DNA from 3 places in the Arthrobacter globiformis genome. Region 3 is predicted to be linked to each of the others. Evidence: riboswitches for the same ligand, from Rfam matches in the RefSeq annotation. Region 3 holds a riboswitch; each other region holds the start of a gene.

Region 1 (7,644 bases), 1.9 Mb from region 3:
TTCCGGCGTCGGAAAATCCACTATGGTCAACGCGCTGACGGGTGCCGAGCGTGCCACCGGCGGCGTCAACGCCGTGACGGGCCGCGGACGGCACACGTCGTCGTCGGCCCTTGCCCTCAAGCTCGCTGACGCCCCGGCGGGGAGCTGGATCATCGACACGCCGGGCATCCGCTCGTTCGGGCTGGCCCACGTCGACCCGGACCGCATCCTGCGCTCCTTCCCCGACCTCGAGCCGGGCACCGAGGCCTGCGAACGCGGCTGCAAGCACGACGCCAGCGCCGTCAACTGCGGTGTGGATGCATGGGTCGCGGCCGGGCACGCCGGCCCCACCGGAGTAGCAAGACTCGCGTCCCTGCGCCGCCTGCTCGGCACCGACCCCCGCATGGAGGCCCAGGAAACCAAGGAACTCGGCAGCGTCGGTTAGCCTTCCCGGGCGCAGCCCGGCGGCTGCCTCCCCGCCCAGCCGGACCTTTGAGGGTAGTTTGGAACCATGACCCAACCTGCTTCAACGTACAACGATGACCTGCGTCTGGCCCATGTGCTGGCCGATTCCGTGGACGACCAGACCATGAGCCGGTTCAAGGCGCTGGACCTCAAGATCGAGACGAAGCCAGATCTGACGCCGGTCACCGATGCGGACAAGGCCGCCGAGGAGTCCATCCGCGGCCAGCTGTCCCGTTCCCGTCCCCGTGACGCCGTGCTCGGTGAGGAGTTCGGAAGTTCCGGCCACGGCTCCCGCCGCTGGATCATCGACCCCATCGACGGCACCAAGAACTTTGTCCGCGGGGTGCCGGTGTGGGCCACGCTAATCGCCCTCGTCGATGAAGGCGAACCCGTGGTCGGCGTGGTCAGCGCCCCTGCGCTGGGCAAGCGCTGGTGGGCGGCCAAGGGCGCCGGTGCCTACTCGGGCCGTTCCCTGGCCGCCGCCACGCGGCTCAAGGTATCCAACGTGTCCAGCCTCGCCGACGCCTCGCTGTCCTACTCCAGCCTCGGTGGCTGGAAAGACCGCGGAAACCTCGATGAGTTCCTCCAGCTCACCGAGGAAGTTTGGCGCACCCGGGCCTTTGGCGATTTCTGGTCCTACTGCATGGTGGCCGAAGGAGCCGTGGACATCGCCTGCGAACCCGAACTGAACCTGTACGACATGGCGGCGCTGGTGCCGATCGTGACGGAGGCAGGCGGCCGTTTCACCTCCCTGGAAGGCACCGACGGCCCGTTCGGCGGCAATGCGCTGGCGACCAATTCGATCCTGCACTCGGAAGTCCTGAAGCGCCTGAACCCGCAGCTGGACGATTTGCTCTAGTTTTGCTCCCACCTTGCCCGGTGCCCTTTGCGCTGAATATTACGACGGCGGACGCCCCCTTTTGCGGGCGTTCGCCGTCGTTTCTTCGGCCTGAAGTCCGATAGCAGGGCTGCGTAATAATCCGCTTAACATTCCGAACCGGCTTTTTCATCGCCCGTCCGGATGTCCTAGTCTCGTAACAGGTCACGAGTGCCAGCGCTAAACCCCGGTTAGCTGGCCGGCAACCCTCCATTCGCGGTGGGGTGCCCCGGGTGACGACCAGGCCGATCCGGAACGGACCCGGCAAGCGCGGATCCCCGTCACACGGGGTCCTTTCTCAGTGAGGTCCCATGACGACTGCAACCATTTCTTCCACCACCGACTCAGGCGTGCTGGACGGCCGATTTGCCGCCGCGGGCCGTCCCTTGGCTGCCGTCACCGGCGCAGAAATCCAGGCTCCACTGATCCAGGGCGGCCACGTCCGCTACGCCAACCTCGATTACGGCGCCTCCGCGCCTGCGCTGTCGGTGGTTTCTGCGTACCTCAACGAGATCCTGCCGTACTACGCGAGCGTGCACCGCGGCGCCGGCTACGCCTCGCAGATCAGCACCTCCGTGTACGAGAACTCGCGGAACATCGTGCGGGAGTTCGTGGGCGGCCGCGTCGATGACGCCGTCATCTTCACCCGGAACACCACCGACTCCCTCAACCTCCTGGCCGGCTGCCTGCCGGTGGAGGACCACCACCACACCGGTGAAGTGCTGTACCTGGACATCGAGCACCACGCCAACCTGCTGCCTTGGCAGGGAGTGCCGCACCGCAGCGTGGTGGCCTCGGAAACGCTCGAGGCCACCATCAGCAGCCTGCGTGCCGAACTGGAGCAAGGCGATGTCAGCCTCCTTGCGGTGACCGGCGCCTCCAACGTCACCGGCGAAATCCTTCCGATCCGGCGCCTCGCTGCGCTGGCCCATGAATTCGGCGCCCGGATCGTGGTGGACGCCGCGCAGCTCGCGCCGCACCGCCGCGTCAACATCGCCGCGGACGACGTCGACTACCTCGCCTTCTCCGGCCACAAGCTTTACGCCCCCTTCGGCGCCGGCGTCCTAATCGGCCGCCCTGACTGGCTCGACGCCGGCACCCCCCACCTCGCCGGCGGCGGAGCCGTCAGCGAGGCCAGGCTCGACGGCGTCAGCTGGGCCACCGGCCCCGCCCGCCACGAGGGCGGCTCACCGAACGTGCTCGGCGCAGCCACCCTGGCCCGGGCAACCCAGGTCATCGCAGCCCTTGATCCGCAGGGCTGGCACGCCCATGAGGCCGCCATCCGGTCCTTCCTCGTCGAGGGGCTGGGCAAGATCGACGGCATCACCGTCCACCAGATCTTCGCGGACAGTAACCCGGACGACGCCATCGGTGTGGTCAACTTCTCGGTCGAGGGTTACGACGCCGGCCTGGTGGCCGCCTACCTGTCGGCCGAACACGGCGTGGGCCTGCGCGACGGCCGTTTCTGCGCCCACCCGCTGCTGAAGCGCCTCGGCCTGCCGTCCGGATCCTTGCGCGCCAGCTTCGGCGTGGGATCACGGCTCGAGGACGCCCAGCGGCTGCTCGCCGGCCTCGAGGAACTCCACCGCTCCGGCCTCGGCTGGGACTACGTGGTGGACGCCGGACGCTGGGTCCCGGCGAACGACACCCGCACCTACCCGGAGTGGGCACCCAACACCCCCGGCACTGCGGGCGCCGCACCCTGCGCGCAGGACTAATCGCCACCCGGGACTAAGACGCCACCCCCGCCTGCCACGGCAGCGGTCCCCGTGCGGTAAATTCGAAAGGTAATTTTCGACGTCGGGCTAAGGAGACTGTGCGTGGCACGGGGCGGTCCCAAACTTCATCACGGGCGGCGGCAGGAGCTTGGGCAGAGCTTCCAGGACGGAGGCGAGCACTACCACCGCGTTCGTCCCGGCTACCCTGGTGATTCCGCGGACTGGCTCATCCCCCCGGGGACCCTTACCGCCGCCGACATCGGCGCCGGAACCGGTAAATTCACCGCACTGCTCGTGGAACGCGGGCTGAGCGTCAGCGGGGTGGATCCTTCCGTGGACATGCTGGAGCAGCTCAGCGGCGCCTACCCCGGGGTTCAAGCTCTGGAAGGGACCGCGGAGGCAACCGGACTGCCCGAGGCGGCGTTCGACGTCGTCAGCGTTGCCCAGGCATGGCACTGGTGCGATCCGCTGCGGGCCAGCACCGAGATTTCCCGGATCCTCAAGCCCCACGGGGTGCTGGGCCTGATCTGGAACCAGCTGGACACATCAGTGCCCTGGGTGCACCGGCTGTCCCGCATCATGCACGCCGGGGACGTCCACAAACCCGACTTCCGCCCCAAAATCGGCCCGGAATTCACCTCCCTGGAAAGCCACCTGACCCGGTGGGAGGATCCCGTCACCCCGGACGACATCCTCGAACTGGCCAAGTCCCGCAGCTACTACCTCGCGGCCAACGACGCCACCCGCGCCAAGGTGACCGGCAACCTCACCTGGTACCTGCACGAGCACCTGGGGCATGCCGAGGGTGAACTGCTGCAGCTCCCCTACCTCACCCAGACCTGGCGGGCTGCCAGGGCGGAACGCCGTGGTGGCAGCAGGTAGGCTTGAAGCTGTGAAGACCAGTACGCCCTCCTCCTCAATCGAGGACTACGTTAAGGTCATCTATTCCTTCACGGAATGGCAGGACAAGCCCATCACCTCCACCCAGCTGGCGCAGCGCCTCGGCGTGGCCAATTCCTCGGTCTCCGAGATGGTGCGCAAGCTCAAGGACCAGGGCCTGGTCCTCCACAAGCCGTACAGCGCCATCACGCTCACTCCCCAGGGAGTCCGGCTTGCCCTCTCCATGGTCCGGCGGCACCGGCTCATTGAGACGTACCTGGTCAAGGACCTCGGATACAGCTGGGACGAAGTCCACGACGAGGCCGAACAGCTGGAACATGCGGTCTCGGACACGTTCATTGAGAGGCTGGCAGCCCGGCTGGGCAACCCGTCACGGGACCCGCACGGTGATCCCATCCCCTCGGCTGACGGTACCGTCCGGATGCCGTCGGCCCATCGGATGATCGAGCTCGACGACGGCCACACCGGCAGGATCACCCGGATCAGCGACGAGAACCCGGAGCTGCTGCGCTACCTCGCCGCTGAAAAGATCAGCCTCGACGCCGACGTTGAGGTGCGCGGCCGCAAGCCCTTCGGCGGTGCGCTCGTGGTCCGCATCGGCTCCCCCGGGACCAGCCGCGACGTCGACCTCGCCGACGAAGTGGCCTCCGCGCTGTGGATCCACAGCGACTCCGCGCATCCCGGCTGCCGCATGGCCGGCCTGTAGGCACTGGTGCGGGCTCCCCTGGCCGGCAGCACCGGCGCCGCCGCCAAGACGGCCTCCGGCTACGGCTGGCGGGTCTGGACGGCCGTAGCCGCCGGCGGTCTGCTGGGCACGGAACTCCGGTACGTGCTGGGCCTGCTGTTCCCGGACCAGCCCGGAGACCTGCCCTGGCCCACGCTGGGCATCAACAGCGTTGGCAGCTTCGCGCTGGCATCCCTCACCACCATCTGGATCGCGCGGCCGCAGACCGCGTTCTGGCTCCGTGCGGCAATCGGGCCGGGCGTGCTGGGCTCGTTCACCACCTTCTCCGCCGTGGTATTTTCCACGGACCAGCTGACCCGCACCGGACTCCCGGTGTTGGGACTTCTCTACGTGGGACTGTCCGTCCTGTTGGGCCTGGCGGCGGCCGCCGCCGGCTGGCGGACCGGCAAGATGGTCGGCGCTGCCCGTGCTTTCCGCGGCGCTCCTCGTGGTGCTGGACAGTGACGGCGCTCCTCGTGGGTCTTTTCGGCATCGCCGGAGCCCTTCTCCGGTTCGCCGTGGATGCCTGGCTGGCCGGCTTCCCGTCGCCGCGGCGGCACTGGCCCTGGGCTACCCTGCTGGTCAACGTAGCCGGCTCGTTCGTAATCGGGCTGTCCGTGGGCGTCACCGCGGTATTCGGCCCCGAATGGCACTCTGCCCTGGCCACCGGGTTCGCCGGCGGCCTGACCACTTTCAGTTCCTGGACCACTGCCACGGTGCGGCTGGCTAGTGAACGGCGCTACCTCGCCGCCGCCGCCAACATCCTCGCCAATCTGCTGCTGGGGCTGGCTGCTGCCGCGGCGGGAATCGCGGTCAGCGGCGGCTAGCCGGCACCGGGTTGCGGATTCCGACGGCGGAGCAGGCCGCACCCAGCAACAGCAGCACGGCGGTGGCCAGCAGCGCGCGGTGCAGGCCCGGCGTCGTCAGCTCGGGACCGACGATGAAGCCCGCAAACGCGATGCAGACCAGCCCTGCGATCCTCGAAACCGCATTGTTCACGGCTGAGCCCACCCCGGCCTGCTTCTCAGGCACGGATCCCAGGATGGCCGCCGTCAGGGGTGCCACAGTCATGGAAAGGCCTAGGCCGAAGACCACCTGCCCGGGCAGGACCTGGGTCCAGTAATTCAGGGAGCCGCCAACGGACAGCGTCAGCAGGAATCCGGCCGCACACAGCACCGGCCCGGCGGTCATGAACCACCGCGGCCCGTACTTGCCGGCCAGGCCCCCGAAGAACGATGCCAACAGCATCAGGATCACCGTTGAGGGCAGCAGCGCCAGGCCGGCGGTGGTCGCCTTCATGCCGCCGACCTGCTGGATGTAGATACCGAGTGCAAAGAACCCGAGGGAAAAGCCGCCGTAGATCGCGGCGGTGGCGATGTTGCCCCAGCCGAAGTTCCGGACCGTAAACATGCCCAGGGGCAGGAGCGGCGCGGCTGTGCGCGATTCATGGATGAGGAAAAGCGCCGTGGCCACGAGGCCGGCGGCCAGCGGCAGCCAGACCTGCGGGCTGCCCCACCCCACGGTTCCCTGTTCGATCAGCGCATAGACCGGTCCGCCAAGTGCGATGACGGCCAGGAGCGCCCCTGCAATGTCGATGCTGCCAGCAGAGCCGGGGGCGGCGTCGACCTTCCGCAGCCTGGCCAGCACGGGCCAGATGGCCGCCGCGGGCAGTATGTTGACGAAGAAGATGATTCGCCACGAGAGCAGGTCCACAGACACGCCGCCGATCAAGGGGGCCACGATGGCGGCAGCACTGGTCCACGCCGACCACTTGCCGATGGCCGCCCCTTGGGCGCCGCTGTCGAAGTGGCTGACGATCAACGCGAGCGAACTGGGCACCAGGAGTGCTCCGGCCACTCCCTGCAGCCCCCGGCTTATCACCAGCATTTCACCGGTCCACGCGGCTCCGCAGAGGACCGAGGTGAGGGCAAACCCGCCCAGCCCCCACTGCAGTACCCGGACCCGTCCGAAATGGTCCGAGAGCGAGCCGGCCGCGAGAATGAGCGCCCCGAGCGTCAGGAGGTAGGCGTCCACCACCCACTGCTGGATGCGGAGGCCGCCGCCGAGTTCCCTGCCGATGGCGGGCAGCGCCAGGCTGACGACGAAGCTGTCCAGGATTGCCATGAACGACGCCACGATAGCGACAGCCAACACCTGTCGCTGCAGGCGCGTGGGGGCGGTGGTCTGACTGGCATCGCTCATGACTTACCGTATCGTGGACTGGATGATCAGCAGACGTGATGCGGCAATTGCCCTGGATGTACCACTGGAAATGGCGCAGCGCCACGGCATTCCCAGGCTTCTGACCGAAGCACAGCTCGGCGAACTGCTGGACAATCCCCCTGCATGGTTGGTCCAGTCCCGCGCCAACCGGACAGGGAAACGGCCGGTGTGGGTGCACCTCGTCTGCGCGGTCTGCGGTTACGAGGAAGCTGCCCGGCCAAAGAAGTGGTGGCCGGAGTTCACGTACGTCGTGTGCGAGCATCACCGCCCCTCCGAGGTTCCCCCGGCGGCGCCCGGATTCGTACGGGGCGAGTTCGACGGCGTTGGCACCAGGTTTGTGGGAATCGCGGACGTCACGGGTTGACGGGTTTTGTGGGCGGACAAGCTTTTTGGGCGGACAGGGTGATTTGCGCAGGTGCCTGCCGGACTTGGGCAGTTACATCTGGGCTGAAACAGGCGTAATTTACGTAGGGAGGGGCACCTCCTGCCCCTCGGACGAGGGAGCACGCCATGCCGGACAAGTCGCCGCACCAGCAGCATCAGAAAAAAGCGGGCAAGACCATCAAGCAGAAACGCGCGGACAAGAAGGCCAAAGCCCCTATCGAGGGAGCCCCGGACCCTGTGGCGCATCTGAAAAAACGCTGATTGCCAGATAACACCGAACGGGGTGGCCAGGATTTCCTGGCCACCCCTTTTGTGTGTCCGGCCCGTTTGTCTTTCCCCAGTCCGTCTATCCCCAGTCCGCCATCTCGCCGGGG
Region 2 (7,644 bases), 3.2 Mb from region 3:
CTTGAGCGCCTGCTCCAGGTCCGCGACGAGGTCATCCGCATCCTCCAGGCCTACGGACAGCCGCACCACTCCATCGGTCAGCCCGATCGCGGCGCGTCCTTCCGGCCCCATGGCCCGGTGCGTCGTGGTGGCGGGATGGGTGATCAGCGACTTGGCGTCGCCCAAATTGTTGGAGATGTCGATGATCTTCAGGGCGTCCAGCAGGGCGAAGGCGGCTTCCTTGCCCGACTGGCCGGCCGTCGTCGCAAGCTCCAGCGTGAGGACGGTGCCGCCGGCCTTCATCTGCTTGGCCGCCAGTTCGAACTGCGGGTGCGACTTGAGCAGGGGGTACTTCACCCAGTTGACGGCGGGCTGGGCCTCCAGCCATCCGGCCAGGCGCAGCGCCGTGGCGGACGAGTGGTTCACGCGCAGCGCCATGGTCTCCAGGCCCTTGGTGAGGACCCAGGCATTGAATGAGGAGAGCGCCGGACCAGTGTGGCGCATGAGCTGCTTGACCGGGCCGTCGATGAATTCCTTGGTGCCCAGGATGGCTCCGCCCATCACCCGGCCCTGGCCGTCGATGTGCTTGGTGCCGGAGTAGACCACCACGTCCGCGCCGAGGTCTCCGCAGCGCTGCAGCAGCGGGGTGGCGAAGACGTTGTCCGCCACAACCTTGGCGCCGGCGGCGTGGGCGAGTTCGCTGACCGCCGCGATGTCCACGATTTCCTGCATGGGATTGGACGGGGATTCGAAGAAGACGGCCGTGGTGGGCACAGAGAGGGCCGCGCGCCACTGCTCGAGGTCCGGACCGTCCACGAACACCGTCTCCACACCCCAGCGCGGCAGGATTTCGTTGAGGATCACGAAGCAGGAGCCGAACAAGGAACGACTGGCGACCACCCGGTCCCCGGCCCCGAGCAGGGCGCCCAGGGCGGTGAACACGGCGGACATTCCGGACGCCGTCGCAAAGCACGCCTCAGTGCCTTCGAGGAGGCGGAGCCGTTCCTGGAAGGTGGCCACCGACGGGTTGCCGTAGCGCGAGTAGACGAAGCGTTCGTCCTCGCCGGTGAAGGCGCGCTCCGCGGCTGCGGCGGACTCGTAGACAAACCCGGAGTTCAGGAAGACGGGCTCGGTGGTCTCTTGGAAATTGGTGCGGTCAAGCCCGCCGCGGACGGCCTGGGTGTCGGGGCTCCAGCCGGCGGCGTCGTGATTAAAGGTCAACTTAGTTCTTTCCCAGGTTGGTCGGCAGGCCGCGGTTCTTCCAGCCGTTCACGGTGCGCTCACCGTAGCGGTCGGGTTCGCCCTCGAAGCCTTCGAGCACGTTGTAGGCGGTGAAACCCGCCTGGGTGGCGGCTATTGCCGCCGCGATGGAGCGCTGGCCGGAGCGGCACAGGAAAATCAGCTCCACGCCGGTGTCCTCCGGCGCCTGCTGCTTCAGCTGCTCGACGAAGTCGGGGTTGGGAATGCCGCCGGGGAAGGTCCACTGAATGAACAGGGGATCGTTGTCCGTCGCCTTTGTGTCCGGAACGCCGATGTGCGCCCATTCGCCCTCGGTGCGGACATCCACCAGGATGGCGCCCTCTTCGAGCTTGGCCCAGGCGTCCTGCGGGGTGAGGTCTCCGGCGTAGCTCATGCGTGGCCCTCGTAAGCTTCTTCGGCGAGGTCCTCGTCGGAGTCCAGCCGGTCCACGGCGGTGGCCACGGCGGCGTCAGCGGTGGCGATGGCGGCGGGCAGGATCAGGGCCTGGGCCACGATGACGGCGGTGCCGTTGAAGGTGGCGGCAGGGCTGCCGTGCAGCACGTACCCCTCGGCGAGGGCGGCCGAGATGCGCTCACAGAACGCACGGTCGTCCGGGCCCGTTATCAGGCGGTAAAACAGCTTTTCCTCGGGTTTATCCTGCTGGGATGGCAGCGTTGCAACGGCGGGGGCGTCTGACACGACGGATCTCCTTTTCTCACGCTTGCAGCTCGAAGTGGTCGATATGCCGAGTATTCACCTGAGGCACCCCGCCGTGGAAGGAGGGTTGCCGACCGGCCAGTCAGGGCTTAGTGCCGGTACTCATTACTCCCCAAAAACGTAACACTGACGACGGCGGCGCGCACCGCCGCCGTCGTCATCTTCCGTAACGCATCAAACAGCAACGGGTGGGGAGGGTCACTTGCGGCCCAATCGGGGCTGCGGAAGCGGCCGTGAGTGACCCCGCGTTGCGGTTACAAAGCAGGTGGCCGGGAGGATAATGACGGAAGATGAACCGCCGTAACGCCGGATGAAACCAGGCCGCAGTGAATGATTCGACCCCGAATACAGTGACTCCCATGCTGCACTTTGGATGGTTTGTGGGCCACGGCTTCGGGGTCCAGGGCTGGGGGACACCCGGCTACGGAATCGGCTATGACTGGAGGAAGCCCGCCCCCTACCAGCATGCGGTCCGTGAGTTTGAGCGGGCGGGACTGGACCTGTTCATCATCGAGGACTCCCTCACCGTCCCCGACACCTACGGCGGCAGCGCGGAGGTCTCGCTGGCGCAGGCATCCTTTGCACCGAAGCACGATCCGCTGGCACTGGTGCCGTACCTGCTCGCCGCCACGGAGCACATGGGCATTGTGCCCACCATCAGCGCCTCCTTCTACCCGCCGTTCACCGCGGCCCGGCTGCTGGCCACGCTGCAGCACTTCTCCAACGGGCAGCTGGGCTGGAACGTGGTGACCTCCGGCAGCGATCTTGCCGCACAGAACTACGGACTGGACCAGCAGATTGAGCACGACCTCCGCTACGAGAAGGCCGAGGAGTTCGTGGACGTCGTGCGCAAGCTCTGGCGCAGCTGGGAACCGGACGCCATCCTGGAGGACACCCGGGCAGGGATCTTCGCGGACCACACCAAGGTCCGGCCGATCCACCACGTGGGGGAGTTCTTCAGGGTCCGGGGACCGCTGAACACGGCCCCGCTGCCGGAGGAGCCGGTGCTGGTGCAGGCGGGGGCGTCCCCGCGGGGCAAGGCTTTCGCCGGTGCGAACGCGGATGTTGCGATCGCCCTAGCCCGCGGCGCCGACGGCATGAAGGCGTACCGGGACTCCATCCGCGCCGAGGCCGCCGCGGCCGGCCGGAACCCCGACGACGTCAAGGTGCTGTTCGTCCTCAAACCCACCGTCACCGGTTCCAGGGCCGAAGCGGAGGAGCTGCGGGCCGCGCGCCGGGAGCTGACCCAGCGGGACATCGACAGCCAGCTCAACTCAATCTCCTACCTGTCCGTCATCGACTTCAAGCAGTTCGACCTGGACGCGCCGCTCCCGCAGCTAAGCACCAACAGCAACCAGGGCACCTTGGAGCACTTCTCCAAGGCCGCGCCGCCGGGTTCCACGCTGCGGCAGATCCTGCAGGCACGGAGCGGCGGGGCCGGCGACAGCATCATCGGCACGGCCGAGGAGATCGCCGACTACTTCGAGGAAACCGGAGCTGCAGTGGGCGGAGACGGGTTCCTCTTCTCCGGCTTCGTCGACCCGGCGACCATTCACGGGGTGCTGGACAGGCTGGCGCCGGTGCTCCGCAGGCGGGGGCTGCTGCGGACGAGCTACGGCGATGGCGGCTTCCGCCGGAACCTGCTGGACTTCTAACGCCATGGCCGGGGCTGGTGCAATGGCAGGGACCGGGGGACACGACGGACTGATGCCGGGGGTCGGGCGCGGCACGTTCCTGATCGGGACGGCCCACATCCGTGCCGACGACGTGGCTGCCGCGGCGGCCGATCCCGCAGTGGAGGTGGTCCTCAGCGCCGACGCCCTCGAGCTCGTGGGCCTGTCCCGCGAGGTGGTGCAGGCGGCCATCGATTCCGGCCACCGGGTCTACGGCCTGAACACCCTGCTCGGCTCCGGCCGGGACACCGCCGTGGAGCAGGAATCCATCCTCGACTTCCAGCTGCAGGTGGTGCGCTACCACCACAGCGGCGTCGGCGCGCTGCTTGACCGGGATGAAGTCCGGGCCCTGATCCTGGCCAGGCTCATCGGATTCACGCGGGGCGGCTCGGGGGTGCGCCCGGAAACTGCCCGCTTTTATGCCGAACTGCTCAACAGGGGTGTGGTGCCGGCTGTTCCGTCCGACGGGTCCGTCGGCTCGTCGGACCTCACCCAGCTGGCGGCGGTTGCCGCCGTCGCCATCGGGGAGGGCCAGTCGCTTGCTCCCGACGGCGGCCTGCAGGACGGCGCGGAGGCGCTCGCCGCCGCCGGGCTGGAACCGCTGGTCCTGGCGCCGGGCGAGGCCCTGGCGCTGGTCAGCGCCAACTCCTATTCGATCGGGGCCGGCGCGCTGGAACTCCGCCGCATCCAGTGGCTCGCCGATTTGGCGGACACCGCGCTGGCGCTCTCGCTTGAGGCCACAGCAAGGTACGACGGCGGCGGGAACCTCAGCCCGTTTTCGCCGGCCGTGCAGTCGGCCAAGGCCGTGGACGGCCAGCGCATCTCCGCGGCCAATGTCCGGCGCCTGGTGCGGGGCGGCTGGCTGGAGGACCCTCGGCGGCAGGTGTCTGTCCAGGATGCGCTGTCCTTCCGCGCCGCGCCGCAGACGCACGGTGCGTTCCGGGCCCAAGTGACAGCCCTGGCCGAGGCGCTCGAGGTGGAACTCAACGGCCGGGGCGACAACCCCCTGACGGATGTGGCCTCGGGCCGGATGGTGTCCGGCGGAAACTTCCAGCCCATGCAGCTGGCCATGGCGTTCGAGGCACTGCGGCTGGGACTGGCCCACGTCGGAATCAGCAGCGAGCGGAGGATCGCCAAGCTCTATCCGCCGCAGCGCCTGATCCGGCAGCTCAACCTCGAGGCGGCCCGGGCCGGCACGCCGCTCGCGTCCGAGGACCTGCCGGGGCTGCTCTGGTACTCGGCCGCCGGCCTGCTGGCCGAGCTGAAGTTCCTGGCGGCACCTGCCACGTTGGGTGCACCCACCCTGTCCGCGGACGTGGAGGACCACTCCACGCTGGCCCCCCTTGCCCTCCAGCAGCTGCAGCGCTCGGTGGAGGCCGCAGCCAAACTCCTCACCATCGAGGCGCTGACGGCCTCCTACCTTTTAGCGGAGGCACAGGACACGGATCTGCGGGATGCGGCAATCCGGGAGCCCGGAGCAGGCACCGGCGTCGTCGTGGCACGGCTGTCGGGGCTGCTGGCCGGGCAGCTGCCGGCAGCGGTGCTGGTTGACAGTGCTCGTGCTGCGCTCGCGGACCTGCTGGCACGACTGCCCGAATTACGGACACCTGACCCAGACGGTCCGAATGACGACGGTCCGAATGACGGGGGGCCCAATGGCGGCGGTCGGGGCGATGGGGGAGGAGAATCATGACCACGGTGACGGGAAGCGGCCGCCAGCCAAGGCACGTGGCGCCGATCGTGGATGCGGGCGTGGACGCTGACGCCGTGCTGGCGCGGGTGGGGAACACTCCGCTGGTGCCCTTGAACGTGCTGAGCCGCGGGCTGGGGAGCACCGTCTTCGTCAAGCTTGAATCGGAGAACCCTGGCGGTTCCATCAAGGACCGGACCGCGCTGAGCATGGTCCGCGCGGCCGAACGGAGCGGCGAGCTGCAGCCCGGCGGGACCATCGTGGAAAGCACCTCCGGAAACACCGGCATCGGGCTCGCCCTGATCGGGGCGCTGACCGGCCATCCGGTGGTGGTGGTCACCGGTGATTCCATCTCCTCCGAAAAGCTGGAGGCCCTCAACAGGTACGGGGCGCGGGTGGTGTTTACGGACTGGAGTGCGCCCTCGGATTCACCGGAAAATGCGCGGGCGGTCGCGGGCCGGATCACGGCCGAAATTACCGGCGCGTGGCGTCCGCTGCAGTTCGACAACCCGGCCAACCCACGGGCGCACTACGAGGGGACGGCGCCGGAAATCTGGGAGCAGACGGCCGGCCGGGTGACGCACTTCGTCGCAGGCGTGGGCACCGGCGGCACCATCACCGGGAACGGACGGTACCTCAAGGAGAAGTCCGGCGGGCATGTGGAGGTGATCGGCGCGGACCCGTACGGTTCGGTCTACAGCGGCGGGCATCCAGGCCAGATCCTGGTGGACGGGGTGGGCAACTCCTGGCCCAAGCCCGACTGGCCGAAGGTCTTCGACCGCGGACTGCTGGACCGGTTCCTGCGGATTCCGAATGACGAGGTGTACACCATGCTGCACCGGCTGCTCAACGACGAAGGCCTGTCCCTCGGGCCGTCGTCGGGACTGACGGTGGCGGCAGCGGTTCGGGTGGCCAGGGCGGCTCCGCACGGGTCAGTGGTGGTGGCGATCGCCCCGGACACCGGCAGCAACTACCAGAGCAAGGCCTTCAACCCGGTGTGGCTGGCGGACAACCACATCCGCCTGGCCGCCGACCTTGCGGAGGACTAGCGCCAAAAACTGCCAGCTCGCCTTCGGGAAACCCGTGAGGAAGTGAAACCCGTCAGGAGGCCGGGCCGCTGGCGGCCGTCTCGCTCTCCGAACGGATCCAGGCATTCCAGTCCAGCGGGTGGACGGAGGGCCGGCCCAGCAGGTAGCCCTGCGCAGCCGTCATGCCAAGTTCGGTCACGGCCTCGAGTTCCTCGGGAGTCTCGACGCCCTGGGCGCCAATGACGGCGTCAATGTGCCGGGCGAGTTCACCCATGGCGGCGGCCCTCAGGCGCTGTCCCGGGGAGTCCTCGATGCCCGCGATGAAGCTCCGGTCCAGCTTGATGATGTCCGGGTGCAGTTCCAGGACCTGGTCCATCGACGTGAAGCCGACCTCGGCACCATTCACGGCGATCCGCAGCCCACGGCCCCGCAGCGGAGCGATGGCGGAAGTTAGCGACGCGTACTGCTCAAGGGGGACGGGGCCATTCAGGTCGATGACGATCCGGTCCATGGCCAGCTGGGAATGTTCCAGCAGCCCCGGGATCCTTGGGTCCGCGCACGTTGCCGGAGTCAGGTTCAGGGCGATGAACATGTGATCGGGCACGGCCTGCGCCGCAGCAAGGGCCCGGTGCAGCGCCGCGAGTTCAAGCTCGGTGCCCAGCCCCACGGATTCGGCCTCATTGAACCAGTGGTCCGCGCTGGCACCGTCGTCGGTGACGAACCGGGTCAGGGCCTCGACACCGATCACGTGCCCCTCCGGAAGCCGGCGGATCGGCTGGAACGCGGTCATCAGCATCTTGTCGGCAAGGATGGCTTCAATCCGGTTCCTGCTGCGCCGGGTGAAGGGCACGGGCTCGGGCGCGGCCAGGTCCTGGGAGGAGACGCTCACCGGGATGGCGCCGTTTTCGGCGTTGGCCAGCTCCGTGGTGGCGGTGAGGTGCTCAAGCAGCACGTGTTCGGGATTATCCGGATGGGCTTCGAACAGGGCGCGCAACTGGGTTCGCGGCCATTCGCTGGCCTGATCTGTTTCGGCGAGCAGTTCGGTAATGATCTGGTGGGCTTGCCAGCGCACAGTAATTTCCCCCATGTCCCCCGGCAGCGCTGCCTGGGCCCCCCAGCCCGTGGGTAGTGAGTTTGTCAATGCGTGCAGGGAGTTGTCATCCCAAGACATCGGCTATTCCTTTATACGTACTCATTCCGGCTGAGCCCGGAACCAAGCCATGTGCCATCACCGCCGCGGGGCGTGGGCAAGTGGCCGTGGAAGAAGACTACAACGCAGGGCACCGGCTTGTCCCACATTTTTTCGAACGGTGCCTTT
Region 3 (7,644 bases):
ACTCGAAGTATTCCACGGACCAGTGGAACCAGCGCATGCAGAACAGGCGCATGGTCAGCCCGTGCGTGACCAGCAGGGCGTTGGGGGAGTAGTCCGGCTTGGACCAGTGCCGGTACAGGGTCTCCATGAACGAGGAGATCCGGTCGTAGACGTCGGAGCCGGACTCGCCCTCCCGGAAGCGGTAAAAGAAGTGGCCGTAGGCGTTGCGGAGTTCCTTTTGGTCCTCGATGTCGCCGGAGATCTGGAAGTTGGCCCAGTCCTGTTCGCGCAGCCGCGGCTCCTCGATCACCCGCTCCGTCAGGGGGCCTAGATTCAGCGCCTCGAGGGTCTGGTGGGCGCGCAGGTACGGTGAGACGTAGACGCTTACCTGCCGCCCGTCCAGCTCGCGCCGGATGCGTTCCCCGGCGGCCTTCGCCTGCTCCAGTCCAAGCTCCGTCAGCGGAATCCGGTAGTCGGGCACCCTGTTGTAGATGGAGGTATCCGCGTTGGCCGCCGACTGGCCGTGCCGGATCATGATGATTTTCCCGGGAGCGCTCATAGTTTCCCAGCATAGGGTCAGCCCGCGATCGGACAGGAATCGACTGGCTGACAGGAAAGTACCAGCAGGTGCAGGCAAGATAGGAACATGTTGGTTCCCTCCCGCCGTCGGCTGCGGTTCGAAGTCTGGATTGTCCTTGGTCTCTCGCTCGGCCAGTCCGCCGTCTACTCCGTGGTGCAGCTGCTGGACAAAATGAGCCGGGCACCGCTGGCACAGGGGACCTCCACGCTGAACAGGTCGCAAAGCACCCGCGAGTACTTCGACCTGACCTACCAGCTGCTGGACATCATCTTTGCCCTGGTGCCGGTCCTGCTGGTGATCTTCTTCCTGACCGACCAGCGCCAGGCGAAACCGGGGTCAGGGCACGACGCCGGTTCCGCGTTCCGGAAGCTGGGATTCAACTTTGCCCGGCCGGGCAAGGACCTGCTGCAGGGGCTCGGGCTGGCCGCCCTGATCGGGATCCCCTCGCTCGGCCTCTACGCCGCCGGACGTGCCCTGGGCATCACGACCGCGATCATCCCCAGCGGTCTGGACGCCTACTGGTGGACGGTGCCAGTGCTGATACTGTCCGCCCTGCGCCACGCGATCGTGGAGGAAGTCATTGTGGTGGGCTACCTTCTAGACCGGTTCGGCAAATTCGGCTGGTCCGTGCCCCTGGCGATCTTTGTGTCCTCAATGCTCCGTGGCAGCTACCACCTGTACCAGGGCTTCGGACCCTTCATCGGAAACGCCATCATGGGCGTGGTCTTCGCCTGGATCTACACCAGGACCCGCCGGGTGATGCCGCTCGTCATTGCGCACGCCCTGCTGGACATCGTCGCGTTCGTCGGGTTCAGCCTGTTCGGCAAAGCGGTCGGCCTGGGGTAGTCGGCCTGGGGTAGGGATCAGCCATTCGGCAAGGCCGATGTGCCGGGCCAGCGCCGGCCCTTAAAAGTGATTCGGCCGCCATCGGCGGGTGACGTCATTGGCACCCGCTGATGGCGGCCGAAGTGAAGGGCAGAAAGTGCGTCAGATGGTGACGGCGCCCGCTGCGGTTTCGAACGTGACCGAGAGGATGCCCGGGGTTCCGTGCGGGGCGACCCAGTTCACGGCGACGTCCTCCAGCGGCCTTTCGACGGGCTCGCCGAGCCACTCGGTCACGCGCTCGGCAGAGCCCGCGATCGTGAGGCTGGACATCTTCACATTGCTGTCATAGGCGTTGGACGGGTGCAGTTCCGCATCACCCTCCCACTTCAGCATGTAGGGGACCTGCGGGTCCGCGATCAGGCCCAGGATGCCGATCTGCTTCCAGACAAGCTCCCGGCCGTCGGGGAACTTGCGGTTGCCGTTGACTGCGGAGCGGCCCAGGCGTTCCTCGAAGGGGGCTAGGTCATCAACTTCGACGCACCAGCCCATCCAGCCGCCGCCCGCCGCGGACCGGGCCCGGACGGCCTGGCCAAACGGCGCCTTGTCCGACGCCGGGTGGTCCAGGACCTCAACGACCTCAAGGTATTTGTGTCCGGCCAAGGGAATAATCATGTTCCGGGTCCCAAACCGGGGGTGCACTCCGCCCTTTACGGCTTCGACGCCGAGGGCAGAGGAGATACGTTCGGTGGTGGCCGCGAGGCCATCGTGTTCACAGGCGTAAGAGACGTGATCCATGCGCATGCCCTCATCTTGGCACTTTGTGACGGGGCTCTCAGCTAAGGGTTGCCTAACCTCGCGAAAAGCCCATACTTTGAAGAAGTTCGTCACAAAGCTGTGCGCGTAACAGTCCCATTCCTGCGCTGATCGCAGGTCATGAGTGCCAACGAACAAAGCCCCGGCTCGCTGGCCGCAACCCTTCAACCGCGGTGGGGTGCCCCGGGTGAAGAAACGCACGCCATCACACATTGGCGACGTCCGCTCCCTGGTCATCCACCCGGCGTCGACCACGCACAGCCAGCTCACGCCGGAGCAGCCGGACGTGGCCGGGTTTGCCCCGGCCACGTCCGGCTGTCTGTGGGCCCGGAGCACATCAATGACATCCTGGCCGACCACGACGCCGGCTCCCGCGCGGCAAAAGGCGCATGACTTTCCCGCGCTACCGGTGTGACTCCCGTCCCGTGAGGGGGCCGGGAGTCACACAGCCGTCACATTCTTCGCGCAGCCGTCCGACTATTTCGTAAACTTGCAACAGGTCATGAGTGCCAGCGACAGCCCCGGCTTGCTGGCCGGCAACCCTCCTTCCGCGGTGGGGTGCCCCGGGTGAGGACCTGGCCTGCCGGACAGCTGCCGGCGGGCAAGCGCGTAGAAGAGGTTTACCTATGACGATTTCTGTCAGCACCGACGTTCCGGCCAGCAAGGCTCCGCAAGGCACGGCTGCGGGCGGCACCGTTTCGGACGGCACTGTTCCCGACGGCCGTATCCCCGATGGCCGAGTTCCCGACGGCTCTGTCCAGCACCTCAACATCGGCAGCCTGGAACTTGAGGCCGGGGGATTCCTGCCGGACGTGACCCTGGCCTACGAAACCTGGGGAACGCTCAACGAGGACGGCTCCAACGCCATCCTCGTTCAGCATGCCCTCACCGGGGACACGCACGTGACCCGGGGCGGCGCGGGGACTGAAGAAGGCTGGTGGGAACAGCTCGCCGGGCCGGGTGCGCCGGCGGACACCGACAGGTTCTTCGTCATCTCCATCAACATCCTGGGCGGCTGCTACGGGTCCACCGGGCCGTCGTCGGCCGCTCCGGACGGCAAGCCCTGGGGTTCACGCTTTCCGCTGGTGACGCTGAGGGACTCCACCGTGGCCGAGGCGCGGCTGGCTGACCGGGTCGGCATCAGCAGCTGGCACGCCGTGGTGGGCGGCTCCATGGGCGGGGCACGCGCCCTCGAATGGGCAGTCACTTTCCCGGAGCGGGTGCGCCGCTGCGGTGTCATCTCCGTCGGCGCCAGGAGCACGGCCGAACAAATCGCCTTCGCCCAGGCGCAGACGCTTGCCATCCGGCAGGACCGCCACTTCAACGGCGGTGACTACTACGGCGGACCGGAGCCCGCGGATGGCCTGGCGCTCGCACGGCGGATTGCACACATCACCTACAGGTCTGCCTATGAACTCGATTTCCGTTTCGGCAGGAACGCCCAGGCCGCTGAAGAGCCGCTGCAGGCTGATGCCCTGGCGGGCCGCGGCCGCTACCAGGTGGAGAGCTACCTCGACCACCAGGGCAACAAGCTGGTCCGGCGCTTCGACGCCAACAGCTACATCGCCCTGACGGAAGCACTCATGAGCCATGACGTCACCCGCGGGCGGGGGACGCTCAAGGAGACCCTCGCCCGGACCACCGCCGACTTCTTCGTTGCCGCAGTGGAGTCGGACCGGCTGTACTTTCCGGCCCAGTCGCTGGAGCTGGCCGAATCCCTGCCCGGAAACGTGGATGTCCACATGATCGATTCGCCGATCGGCCACGACGGCTTCCTCACGGAGATCGGCCAGCTGAACGCCCAGCTCAGGGCACACCTCCTCAGCTGACTTTAGGCCCGGTCCAGGCGCTGGAGCCGGCCGTATCGTGGCAACTCCCAGGCCGTATATGTGCATAAATGCAGATGCGCCCTGCACTATTTGGCGTTGAGCTTGCCTCATCGGCAGACCATACTCGTTGAATCCGGCGTTAGTGGTGCGCATCACACACCCTTCGCCATCGACCGGTCCCCGTGGCGTCGAGGAAGACGCCGAAGGAGTTTGCAATGAGTACGGAAAGCTCCGCCGCCAGGCGTGTAGAGGAAACCGACGTCAAGGCCTCAGGCCTCAAGAAAGTTGTCACGGCATCCATGGCCGGCACCGTCGTGGAGTGGTACGAGTTCTTCCTCTACGCTTCGGCTGCCACCCTGGTCTTCGGCAAGACCTTCTTCCCCAACGCCGGCACCGAACTGGACGGCATCATCGCCGCCTTCCTCACGTACGCCGTCGGATTCGTTGCCCGCCCGATCGGCGGCATCGTCTTCGGTCACTTCGGCGACAAATTCGGCCGCAAGCAGCTGCTGCAGCTGAGCATCATCCTGGTTGGCGTCTCCACCTTCCTGATGGGCTGCCTGCCGACGTTCCAGCAGATCGGCTACTGGGCGCCCGCGCTCCTGGTGTTCCTGCGGTTCGCGCAGGGCTTCGCCGTCGGCGGTGAATGGGGCGGCGCGGTTCTCCTCGTTGCAGAGCACAGCCCCAGCAAGTCCCGCGGATTCTGGGCCAGCTGGCCCCAGTCGGCCGTGCCGATGGGCAACCTGCTCGCAACGGCCGTGCTGTTCATCCTGTCCTCGACGCTGACCCAGGAAGCCTTCCTCGGCTGGGGCTGGCGCGTGGCGTTCTGGCTGTCCGCAGTGATCGTCGTGATCGGCTACTACATCCGCACCAAGGTCAACGACGCCCCGATCTTCCTCGAAGCCCGCAAAGAGGTTGAGGCCGGGCACAAGGGCTACGGCGTTGCCGAGGTCTTCAAGCGCTACCCGCGCGGCGTCTTCACCGCCATGGGCCTTCGCTTTGCAGAAAACATCCTCTACTACCTCGTGGTGACGTTCTCCATCACCTACCTCAAGACCGTGGTCCAGGCCGACACGACTCGGATCCTGCTACTGCTGCTGGTGGCCCACGCCGTGCACTTCGTGGCCGTTCCACTGGTGGGCAAGCTTTCGGACCGCTTCGGCCGCAAGCCCGTCTACATGGCCGGCGCAATCCTGGGCGCCACCTGGGGTTTCTTCGCCTTCCCGATGATGGACACCAAGAACGACCTGATCATCCTGGCTTCCATCATGATCGGACTGCTGTTCCACGCGCTCATGTACGCCGGCCAGCCTGCGATCATGGCGGAAATGTTCCCCACCCGGATGCGCTACTCCGGCGTCTCCCTGGGTTACCAGGTGACCTCCATCGTCGCCGGCTCACTCGCCCCGATCATCGCCGCCTCGCTCCTTTCCACCTACAAGTCCTCCGTTCCGGTGGCCATCTACCTGCTCATCGCCTGCGTCATCACCGCCGTGGCGGTGTTCTTCCTGAAGGAGACCCGCGGCGTCTCGCTCCACGACGTGGACGCGGCCGACGCCCAGGGCACCGCGGACCTGCTCGCGGCCGGCAAGAAGTAAACCGGCCCCCTAGCCCCGACGACTGCGAGCATTCAGCAGCTGCCCGGACCGCCATGCACGCGGGCCGGGCAGTTGCCCGTTCGCCGACACCAAGGATTCCCATGAAAGCAGCTGTCCTCTACTCGACCGTCCCCAGGGCCGGTACTGCACCGCAGAAGCCCAGCTACAAGGACGCCCGGCCCCTGGTGGTGCAGGAGCTGGAAAGGCCGGAACCGCGCGCCGGTGAGCTGGGCGTTGCCATCACGTACTCCAGCCTGTGCCACTCCGATCTTTCCGTGGTGGACGGGTCGCGGGTCCGGCCCCTTCCCATGGCGCTGGGCCACGAGGCGGTGGGGCGCGTCGTGTCCGTCGGCGCCGGCGTCTCCGACGTGTCGGTTGGCGACCATGTGGTGCTGGTCTTCGTCCCGAGCTGCGGGGACTGCCGCGCGTGCCGCTCCGGCCGTCCTGCGCTCTGCCACCGGGCGGCGGAGGTCAACGGCTCCGGCGACCTGCTGCACGGCAAGGCCCTGCTGCGGACGCCCTCGGGGGAGCGGATCAACCACCACCTGGGTGTCTCGGCCTTCGCCGACTACGCCGTGGTGGCCCGGGAATCGGTGGTGGTGATTGACGACGACGTCCCGGACACCGTGGCGGCGATGTTCGGTTGCGCTGTGCTCACCGGAATGGGAGCGGTGCTGAATACGGCCGCTGTCAGGGCCGGCCAGTCGGTGGCCGTCTTCGGGCTCGGGGCGGTGGGCCTTTCCGCTGTCATGGCCGCCTCGCTCGCAGGGGCCGGCAGCGTGATCGCCATCGATCCCAATCCTGGCAAGCACCACCTCGCCCTCGATTGCGGTGCCACAGCCGTAGGGACGCCTGACGACGCGGCCAGACTCATCAAGGAAGCCGCCGGCGACGGCGTCGATGTCGCCATCGAAGCCGTTGGCTCGGCCGGCGTGATCGCCGCGTGCCTCGGGCACGTGACGCGGGGTGGCGCCGTGGTTTCCGTCGGCCTGCCCCATCCGTCGGCCGAGCTGACGGTGCCGGCGCTGCAGTTCGCCGGAGCCGGCAAACGGCTCCTCGGGTCGTACATGGGCGACGCCGTTCCCGGGCGCGACATCCCGCTCTACCTGAGCTACTGGCGCGAGGGCAGGCTGCCGGTGGAGCTGCTGCACACCGACACCAGGCCTCTCACCGAGATCAACGAGGGGCTGGACGCACTGGCATCAGGGCAGGTGGTACGGCGCCTGTTCCAGGCCTGACAGGGGCAAAGCCTGGCGGGGGCACGGCCGAACTGGGCCAAAGCCTGAGGGCTGGGTGCCGGTCTGCGCCCGCTTCAGCCCGCCAGTACCCCTGCCCGGGCCTTCACTTCCTCCTTGAGTGACGCTACGACGGCCTGCACCGCCGCCGAGCGGAGGGATTCCGGCCGTGCCACCGCCCAGATGGGGAGCTGGCGCTCGAAGTCGTCGGCGAGCACGGGAACGAAGTCCGGTTGCCCCGCCACCATGAAATTCGGCAGCAGCCCTATGCCTGCGCCCTGCCGCACCGCCTCCATCTGGGCGAACACACTCGTGGCCTGGAAGCTGGAGCTGGGCATGGGCAGCTGCGAGGACCAGCGGTGCCCCAGCTCCGCCACCTGGAGCGCAGACTCAACGTAAGAGACAAAGCCGTGCTGCCCGACGTCGTCGAGCGTTTCCGGCAGACCGTGCTCCGCGGCGTAGCCGGTGCTGGCGTAGAGGCGCAGGTAGTAGTTGCTTAGGAAGATGGTCTGGGCGTTGCTGACGTCGGTCCGGCCCACCACGATCTCCAGGTCCACACCGGATCTGTTCTGGCTGACCTTCCGCGTGGCGCTCAGCATCTCGATGTTTAGCTGCGGGTTCTGCTGCTGCAGCCGGACCAGCGCGGGCGTGACGAACACGGCTCCGACACCGTCCGTCGTCGCCACGCGCACCAGCCCGGACAGGGCGCTCTGGTCCTGGCTGATCAGGCCGGAGAGCGATCCGAGGGTGCTCTCGATGGCCTCCGCCGCCTCCACGGCGGAGGC

Evidence for each region. Region 3 has a riboswitch for S-adenosylmethionine ahead of QFZ33_RS08460 (PLP-dependent transferase). Riboswitches for the same ligand answer to the same signal wherever they lie in the genome.
Region 1: linked by a shared signal. The riboswitch ahead of QFZ33_RS17450 (aminotransferase class V-fold PLP-dependent enzyme) and the one ahead of QFZ33_RS08460 (PLP-dependent transferase) in region 3 are both predicted to bind S-adenosylmethionine.
Region 2: linked by a shared signal. The riboswitch ahead of QFZ33_RS23530 (DUF1737 domain-containing protein) and the one ahead of QFZ33_RS08460 (PLP-dependent transferase) in region 3 are both predicted to bind S-adenosylmethionine.

The regions. Positions count from the first base shown of each region.
Region 1 is NZ_JAUSXI010000001.1:3,756,597-3,764,240, forward strand. It holds gene rsgA (ribosome small subunit-dependent GTPase A) at 1-424, shown strand, start outside; gene hisN (histidinol-phosphatase) at 491-1,303, shown strand; SAM riboswitch class IV at 1,485-1,598, shown strand; gene QFZ33_RS17450 (aminotransferase class V-fold PLP-dependent enzyme) at 1,633-3,039, shown strand; gene QFZ33_RS17455 (class I SAM-dependent methyltransferase) at 3,142-3,921, shown strand; gene QFZ33_RS17460 (metal-dependent transcriptional regulator) at 3,932-4,645, shown strand; gene QFZ33_RS17465 (fluoride efflux transporter FluC) at 4,652-5,128, shown strand; gene QFZ33_RS17470 (fluoride efflux transporter FluC) at 5,125-5,490, shown strand; gene QFZ33_RS17475 (MFS transporter) at 5,477-6,865, opposite strand; gene QFZ33_RS17480 (hypothetical protein) at 6,888-7,250, shown strand; gene QFZ33_RS17485 (hypothetical protein) at 7,397-7,531, shown strand; gene QFZ33_RS17490 (S1C family serine protease) at 7,617-7,644, opposite strand, start outside.
Region 2 is NZ_JAUSXI010000001.1:5,031,088-5,038,731, reverse strand. It holds gene QFZ33_RS23540 (O-succinylhomoserine sulfhydrylase) at 1-1,200, opposite strand, end outside; gene QFZ33_RS23535 (rhodanese-like domain-containing protein) at 1,202-1,612, opposite strand; gene QFZ33_RS23530 (DUF1737 domain-containing protein) at 1,609-1,917, opposite strand; SAM riboswitch class IV at 1,931-2,045, opposite strand; gene QFZ33_RS23525 (NtaA/DmoA family FMN-dependent monooxygenase) at 2,295-3,590, shown strand; gene QFZ33_RS23520 (aromatic amino acid ammonia-lyase) at 3,613-5,301, shown strand; gene QFZ33_RS23515 (PLP-dependent cysteine synthase family protein) at 5,298-6,347, shown strand; gene QFZ33_RS23510 (EAL domain-containing protein) at 6,400-7,497, opposite strand.
Region 3 is NZ_JAUSXI010000001.1:1,858,220-1,865,863, forward strand. It holds gene QFZ33_RS08445 (histidine phosphatase family protein) at 1-538, opposite strand, end outside; gene QFZ33_RS08450 (CPBP family intramembrane glutamic endopeptidase) at 626-1,405, shown strand; gene QFZ33_RS08455 (VOC family protein) at 1,547-2,185, opposite strand; SAM riboswitch class IV at 2,316-2,391, shown strand; partial or broken gene QFZ33_RS08460 (PLP-dependent transferase) at 2,403-2,590, shown strand; SAM riboswitch class IV at 2,696-2,811, shown strand; gene metX (homoserine O-acetyltransferase MetX) at 2,824-4,026, shown strand; gene QFZ33_RS08470 (MFS transporter) at 4,242-5,624, shown strand; gene QFZ33_RS08475 (zinc-dependent alcohol dehydrogenase family protein) at 5,726-6,862, shown strand; gene QFZ33_RS08480 (LysR family transcriptional regulator) at 6,937-7,644, opposite strand, start outside.